Regions from separate parts of the Streptomyces sp. 63XJN7_1_ISO-PGPR-S23-121 genome, predicted to be linked through region 2. Evidence: riboswitches for the same ligand, from Rfam matches in the RefSeq annotation. Region 2 holds a riboswitch; the other holds the start of a gene.
What was found. Region 2 has a riboswitch for glycine ahead of gcvT (glycine cleavage system aminomethyltransferase GcvT). Riboswitches for the same ligand answer to the same signal wherever they lie in the genome.

Region 1: another riboswitch for glycine. It lies ahead of gcvP (aminomethyl-transferring glycine dehydrogenase); the one in region 2 lies ahead of gcvT (glycine cleavage system aminomethyltransferase GcvT).

The regions. Positions count from the first base shown of each region.
Region 1 is NZ_CM149653.1:5,303,547-5,306,943, forward strand. Features, by position in the region: gene gcvP (aminomethyl-transferring glycine dehydrogenase) at 1-1,916, opposite strand, end outside; glycine riboswitch at 2,090-2,185, opposite strand; gene AC0VYN_RS23560 (PRC-barrel domain-containing protein) at 2,332-2,709, shown strand; gene AC0VYN_RS23565 (DNA polymerase IV) at 2,792-3,397, opposite strand, start outside.
Region 2 is NZ_CM149653.1:1,463,108-1,466,504, forward strand. Features, by position in the region: gene glyA (serine hydroxymethyltransferase) at 1-447, opposite strand, end outside; gene gcvH (glycine cleavage system protein GcvH) at 462-839, opposite strand; gene gcvT (glycine cleavage system aminomethyltransferase GcvT) at 952-2,085, opposite strand; glycine riboswitch at 2,129-2,245, opposite strand; glycine riboswitch at 2,246-2,340, opposite strand; gene AC0VYN_RS06820 (AAA family ATPase) at 2,520-3,203, shown strand; gene AC0VYN_RS06825 (enhanced serine sensitivity protein SseB) at 3,285-3,397, shown strand, end outside.

The DNA of each region.
Region 1 (3,397 bases), 3.8 Mb from region 2:
TTGGCGCGCAGGTCCTCGACGTCGATCTCGCCGTCCTCGGCGGTCCTGACGACGACGACCTTCATGCCGGCCATGACGGCGCTCGCCGCGTTGGTGCCGTGCGCGGAGGACGGGATGAGGCAGACGGTGCGCTGGTCGTCGCCGTTGGCGCGGTGGTAGCCGCGGACGGCGAGCAGTCCGGCGAACTCGCCCTGCGACCCGGCGTTCGGCTGGAGCGACACCTTGTCGTACCCGGTGACCTCGGCGAGGCGTTCCTCGAGCTCGCGGATGAGGGTGAGGTAGCCCTGCGCCTGCTCGGCGGGCGCGAAGGGGTGCAGCTGCCCGAACTCGGACCAGGTGACCGGCTCCATCTCTGTGGTCGCGTTGAGCTTCATGGTGCAGGAGCCCAGCGGGATCATGCCGCGGTCCAGCGCGTAGTCGCGGTCGGCGAGGCGGCGCAGGTAGCGCAGCATCGCGGTCTCGGAGCGGTGCGCGTGGAAGACGGGGTGGGTCAGGAAGTCGTCGGTGCGCAGACGCGCCTCGGGCAGGGCGTCCCCGGCGCTCGCGTCCAGGGCCGCCACGTCGCCCTCGACGCCGAACGCGTTCCACACGCCGCCGACCTGGGCGCGCGTGGTGGTCTCGTCGCAGGCGAACGACACGTGGTCGGCGTCGACGAGGCGCAGGTTGATGCCGTTCTCGCGGGCGGCGTGCACGATCTCGCCGGCCCGGCCGGGCACCCGCGCGGTGACCGTGTCGAAGTAGGCACCGTGCACGATCTCGACGCCGCCGGCCGCCAGACCCGCGGCGGTGACCGAGGCGTACCGGTGGGTGCGGCGCGCGATGGCCCGCAGCCCGTCCGGCCCGTGGTACACGGCGTACATGCCGGCCATGACGGCGAGCAGCACCTGCGCGGTGCAGATGTTGCTGGTCGCCTTCTCGCGGCGGATGTGCTGCTCGCGGGTCTGCAGGGCGAGGCGGTATGCCTTGTTGCCGTCGGCGTCCACGGACACGCCCACGAGGCGGCCGGGCAGGCTGCGCGCGAACTTCTCGTGGACGGCCATGTAACCGGCGTGCGGTCCGCCGAAGCCCATCGGCACACCGAAGCGCTGGGTGGTGCCGACGGCGATGTCCGCGCCCAGCTCGCCGGGCGAGGTGAGCAGCGTGAGGGCGAGCAGGTCGGCGGCGACGGTGACGAGGGCGCCGAGCTCGTGCGCCCGGTCGACGACCGGCTTGATGTCGCGGACGGCACCGGAGGCACCCGGGTACTGGATCAGGACGCCGTTGATCTCCCGCTCGGCGACCTCGGCGGGGATGCCGTCGCTCAGGTCGGCGACGACGACCTCGACGCCGGTCGGCTCGGCGCGCGTCCGGATCACGGCGATGGTCTGCGGCAGCGCGTCCGCGTCGACCAGGAAGAGGCCCTTCTTGTTCTTGCCCATGCGCCGGGACAGGGCCATCGCCTCGGCGGCGGCGGTGCCCTCGTCGAGCAGCGAGGCGCCGGAGGTCGGCAGGCCGGTGAGGTCGGCGACCATGGTCTGGAAGTTCAGCAGGGCCTCCAGGCGGCCCTGGGAGATCTCCGGCTGGTAGGGCGTGTACGCGGTGTACCAGGCCGGGTTCTCCATGACGTTGCGCAGGATGACCGGCGGGGTGAAGGTGCCGTAGTAGCCCAGGCCGATCATGGAGTCCAGGACCTGGTTGCGGTCGGCCAGCGAGCGCAGCTCGGCCAGTACCTCGGCCTCGGAACGGGCGCCGGGCAGGTCCAGCGCGTCGGCGTTCTTGATCACATCCGGTACCGCGGCGGCCGTCAGCTCGTCGAGCGAGCCGTAGCCGACCTGCGCGAGCATCTTGGCCCGGGCCTCGTGGTCGGGGCCGATGTGGCGCTGCTCGAAGGGTGCTGCCTGTTCGAGCTCGGAGAGCGGAATGCGAGGGGCTGTCATTGCGGAGGCCTCCTGGTCTGACGACCTTCGAGGGGCACCACGGCGCGGGTGCCCGGACGGCCTCCCCCTCTGTCATCTCGACCTGAGAGCTTCACCGGGCCGCCCGAGGGCTGCCGGCTTTCACCGTCGGTGAGAGCGGAGGCCGCGGCACCCGCTCTGCTTTCCAGAGTGACCTCGTCCGTGCGGTACGTGGGCCTGAGAGATTCCGGGGAGGATTTGCTCCTTCGGCGCCTCCGATGATGTCTGGAGGACTCTCCCGCACGGGGTCAGCAGCCGTCTGCCAGCCTACCAGCGAGGCGGACGCACAGGTCTTCGAGTGACTGAGCGCACCTTCGAGTGGCCGCTCGCCCCAAAGTGGCTTTTTGTTGTACTGACGCATGATTCGCCGGATGGTGTGCGACCAAGTGGAGGGCCCGTGCGTACCGAGATCGATCCGCGCAGTCTGATAGGCCGCAAGGCGTTCGACCGCAAAGGCACCAGGATCGGCACCGTCGACGAGGTCTACCTCGACGATGCCACCGGCGTCCCCGAGTGGGCCGCCATCCGCACCGGGCTGTTCAGCAGGGACGCTTTCGTGCCGCTCGAGCCCAGCGAGCTGGTCGAGGGAACGCTGCACGTGCCCTTCGACCGGTCCCTGATCAAGGAGGCCCCCGACTTCGGCGTCGGCCGCCATCTCTCACCGGAACAGGAGCTCCAGCTCTACCACCACTACGGGCTCGACGTGGCCGCCGCGCCTCCGCTCCCCGACCACGACTTCGGCAAGCTGGCCGGCACGGGCAACGAGGAGGGCTGAGCCACCTGCCTCCGGCGCCGGCCGCGCCCCGGCCGCGGGGCACGGCGTCCCCGGGCGTCCTCCACGCGCACCGCTCCGCAGGTCACGGCGCCGCGCCGGCGACACCCCGGCCGGACACCTCCCCCGCCGGCGGGACTGCCGGACCCGGGGCGGTGGCGCCGGACGCCGCCGGGTCCGCGGCCCCCTCCCCGGCGGCGTCCGGCGTCCCCCCGTCCTCCCCCGGGCCGGGCGGCGGGGACGCGACCAGCGGCAGCGGCTCGGCCGGTGTCAGGCGGGGATCGTCGACGGGGAAGGTGCGCACCCGGCCTGGTACGGAGTACGGCGTCTCGAAGCGCACCGTGACCCGCCCCAGGCCACTGCCCTGCACCCACCCGTGCCCGAGCTCCGTGTGCCGCACGTCGTGACCCGAGGGCCAGTGACGCTCGGCGGGGGCCTGCCGGTGCTCCTGAGCGGGCTCCTCGCGCGGCGCCTCCGGGAGTTCCTCGGCCCGCTCGCCCGCCGCCTGCGCGAACAGGTCCTCCTGCGTGTAGTCGGCGAGGCCGCTGACGCCGACCCCGAGCAGCCGTACACCGCCCGTGGTGTCCACGGAGTCCAGCAGCCGGGCCGCCGCCTCCCGCACCACCGCCGGGTCGTCCGTGGGCCCGCGCAGGGTCTCCGAGCGCGTCAGCGTGGAGAAGTCGTACCGCCG
Region 2 (3,397 bases):
GTCGCCGACGTGGTAGGCGACGACGTTGTAGAGCTTGCCGGAGAAGTTGATCTTCATGCCGTGGGTCAGGTGCCCGCCGTGGGCGAGGTTCAGACCCATGATCGTGTCGCCCGGCTTGAGCAGCGCGAACATCGCCGCCGCGTTGGCCTGGGCGCCCGAGTGCGGCTGCACGTTGGCGTGCTCGGCACCGAACAGTGCCTTGACCCGGTCGATGGCGATCTGCTCGACCACGTCGACGTGCTCGCAGCCGCCGTAGTAGCGGCGGCCCGGGTAGCCCTCGGCGTACTTGTTGGTGAGGACCGAGCCCTGTGCCTCCATGACCGCGACCGGCGCGAAGTTCTCGGAGGCGATCATCTCGAGGGTGGACTGCTGGCGGTCCAGCTCGGCGTCGACGGCGGCGGCGACGTCGGGGTCGAGCTCGTGCAGGGGGGTGTTCAGAAGCGACATGCGTCCGTGTCTCCTCAGGCGCCGGCGAACTCGGTGTACTCGTCGGCGGAGAGCAGGTCGCCCGGCTCCTCGCTGACGCGCACCTTGAACAGCCAGCCGCCCTCGAAGGGGGCCGAGTTCACCAGCGACGGGTCGCCGACGACGTCGTCGTTGACCTCGGTGACCTCGCCGGAGACGGGGGAGTACAGATCGGAGACCGACTTGGTCGACTCCAGTTCGCCGCAGGTCTCGCCCGCGGCCACGGTGGCGCCGACCTCGGGGAGCTGGACGAAGACGACGTCACCGAGCGCGTTGGCCGCGTGCTCCGTGATGCCGACCGTCGAGACGCCGTCGTCGGCGGCCGACAGCCACTCGTGCTCCTTGCTGTAACGCAGCTGCTGGGGGTTGCTCATGGCCTGAATTCTCCTGTACGCGGGGGAGTGGTGTGACGGGGGACTGCGGAACCTGCTGATGGGAGGCGCCGGACACGCACGGGGGCGGCGAAGCGCCCCGCCCGCCCGGTGTCTACTTCTGGCGCTTGTAGAACGGCAGCGCCACGACCTCGTACGGCTCGTGGGTGCCCCGGATGTCCACGCCGACGCCGGCGGTGCCCGGAGCGGCGTGCGCCGCGTCGACGTACGCCATGGCGATCGGCCTGCCCAGCGTGGGGGAGGGAGCGCCGGAGGTGACCTCGCCGACCACCTCGCCGCCGGCGACGACCGCGTACCCGGCGCGCGGGACCCGGCGGCCCTCGGCGACCAGGCCGACCAGGACGCGGGGCGGGTTCGTCTCGGCCCGCGAGGCGGCCTCCCGGAGCGCGGCCCGGCCCACGAAGTCGCCCTCCTTCTCGAACTTCACCACCCGGCCGAGGCCGGCGTCGAAGGGCGTCAGCGCGGTCGTCAGCTCGTGCCCGTACAGCGGCATGCCCGCCTCCAGGCGGAGCGTGTCCCGGCAGGACAGGCCGCACGGGGCCAGCCCGGCGCCCTCGCCCGCCTTGGTCAGCGCCTGCCACAGTTCCACGGCGTGCTCCGGCTTCACGAACAGCTCGAAGCCGTCCTCGCCGGTGTAACCGGTGCGCGCGATGAGCGCCGGCACGCCGGCGACCGTGCCCGGCAGGCCCGCGTAGTACTTCAGGCCGTCCAGGTCGGCGTCGGTGAGCGAGGCCAGGATGCCCGGGGACTCGGGCCCCTGCACGGCCAGCAGCGCGTAGGCGTCGCGGTCGTCGCGGACCTCGGCGTCGAAGCCGGCCGCCCGCTCGGTGAGCGCGTCCAGCACCACCTGGGCGTTGGAGGCGTTGGCGACGACCAGGTACTCGCGGGGCGCGGCCTCGGACTCGCCCAGGCGGTAGACGATCAGGTCGTCCAGGATGCCGCCGTCCTCGCGGCAGATCATGGTGTAGCGGGCCCGGCCCGGCTTCACGGTGCCGATGTTCCCGACCAGCGCGTGGTTCAGCAGGTCGGCGGCCTGCGGGCCGGTGACCGTGATCTCACCCATGTGGGAGAGGTCGAAGAGCCCGGCCCGGGTGCGCACCGCCACGTGCTCGTCGCGCTCGGAGCCGTAGCGCAGGGGCATGTCCCAGCCGGCGAAGTCGGTCATCGTCGCGCCCAGCGCGCGATGCGTGGCATCGAGCGCGGTACGGCGCAGTTCGGTACTGCTCATCGGTCGTTCGTCTCCCAGGACAGGACTGGACGGGCGAGGGCGGTCCTCCCCATCTGTCATCGGAACCTGAGAGGTTCGCCATGACCACCGGAGTGCGGCGATCAGGACTTGCACCTTGGGTGGGGCAGCCGTCGGTCGGCGGCCCGCTTTTCAGATGTGCCTCGCCCGCGCGGTAACGGGGCCTGAGAGATTCAAGGGAGGGACTTGCTCCTTCGGCGCCCCGGCGAAGGCCGGGGACTCTCCCGCGCGGATTCAAACGGCCGGTATGCAGTTGGCGCCGCCATCATTGCACGCCGGGCCCGTTCGTGGCAGACCGTGATCTGTAACCGGCTTGTGGCAGTAAGCGCACGAAAACGCGAGACCGCCGCATTACCTTCTCTTTACACTCGACGGGGACGGGAACTCGTGAACCGCCCCAGGGGAGGACGATCACGGTGAACAGGACCACGGCGTACGCAACGACCTCGGGCATCGCGCTGCCGAAGCGGCCCACCCCGGCCGGGGCGGCATGCGCCGCACCCGCCGCACCCGCCGCACCCGCCGCACCCGTCGTCCGCGATCTGCGCGACCGCGACGGCCGCAGCCCGCACGCCCTGCTCTTCGGGCCCCGGGACGTGGTGGTGATCACCGGCCTGCCCGGCAGCGGCAAGTCCACCCTCATGCGGCGCACGGTGCGCGGCCTGCGCATCGACTCGCAGGACACCCGGGACCACTGGGACCGCCGCATGCCGCGCCTCCTCCCGTACGCCCTCTACCGGCCCCTCGTCCGCCTCGCCCACTACGCCGGGCTGCGCCGCGCCCTGCGCTCCGGCGAGGGCGTCGTCGTGCACGACTGCGGCACGCAGGCCTGGGTGCGCGGCTGGCTGGCCCGCGAGGCGCGCCGTCGCGGCGGCACCCTGCACCTGCTGGTCCTCGACGTCGGCGCCGACGACGCCCTGGCCGGCCAGCGCGAGCGGGGCCGGGGCGTGTCGCGGTACGCGTTCCTGCGGCACCGCGCGGCCACCCGGCGCCTGCTGGCCGCCGTGACCGGGGCCACCCTGCCCGCCGGGTGCGCCTCGGCGGTCCTCCTCGACCGGGCGGCGGCGGACACGCTGCACCGGATCGCCTTCACCGGCTGAGGTGACGCACCGTGGGCCGGTGGGGCCGAACGGGTTAGCCTTTTCAGCCACAGCAGCGGTACCCAGGCAGGCGGTAGGCAGATGGACTTCCCAGCGGACTTCCCGGCGGACCTCTCACCGGAGTTCCCGGCGCGGCCGCATCCCCACCCGCACGGCGGATGGCCCGGCAACGAGCTGGAGGAGGTGCTGTCGGC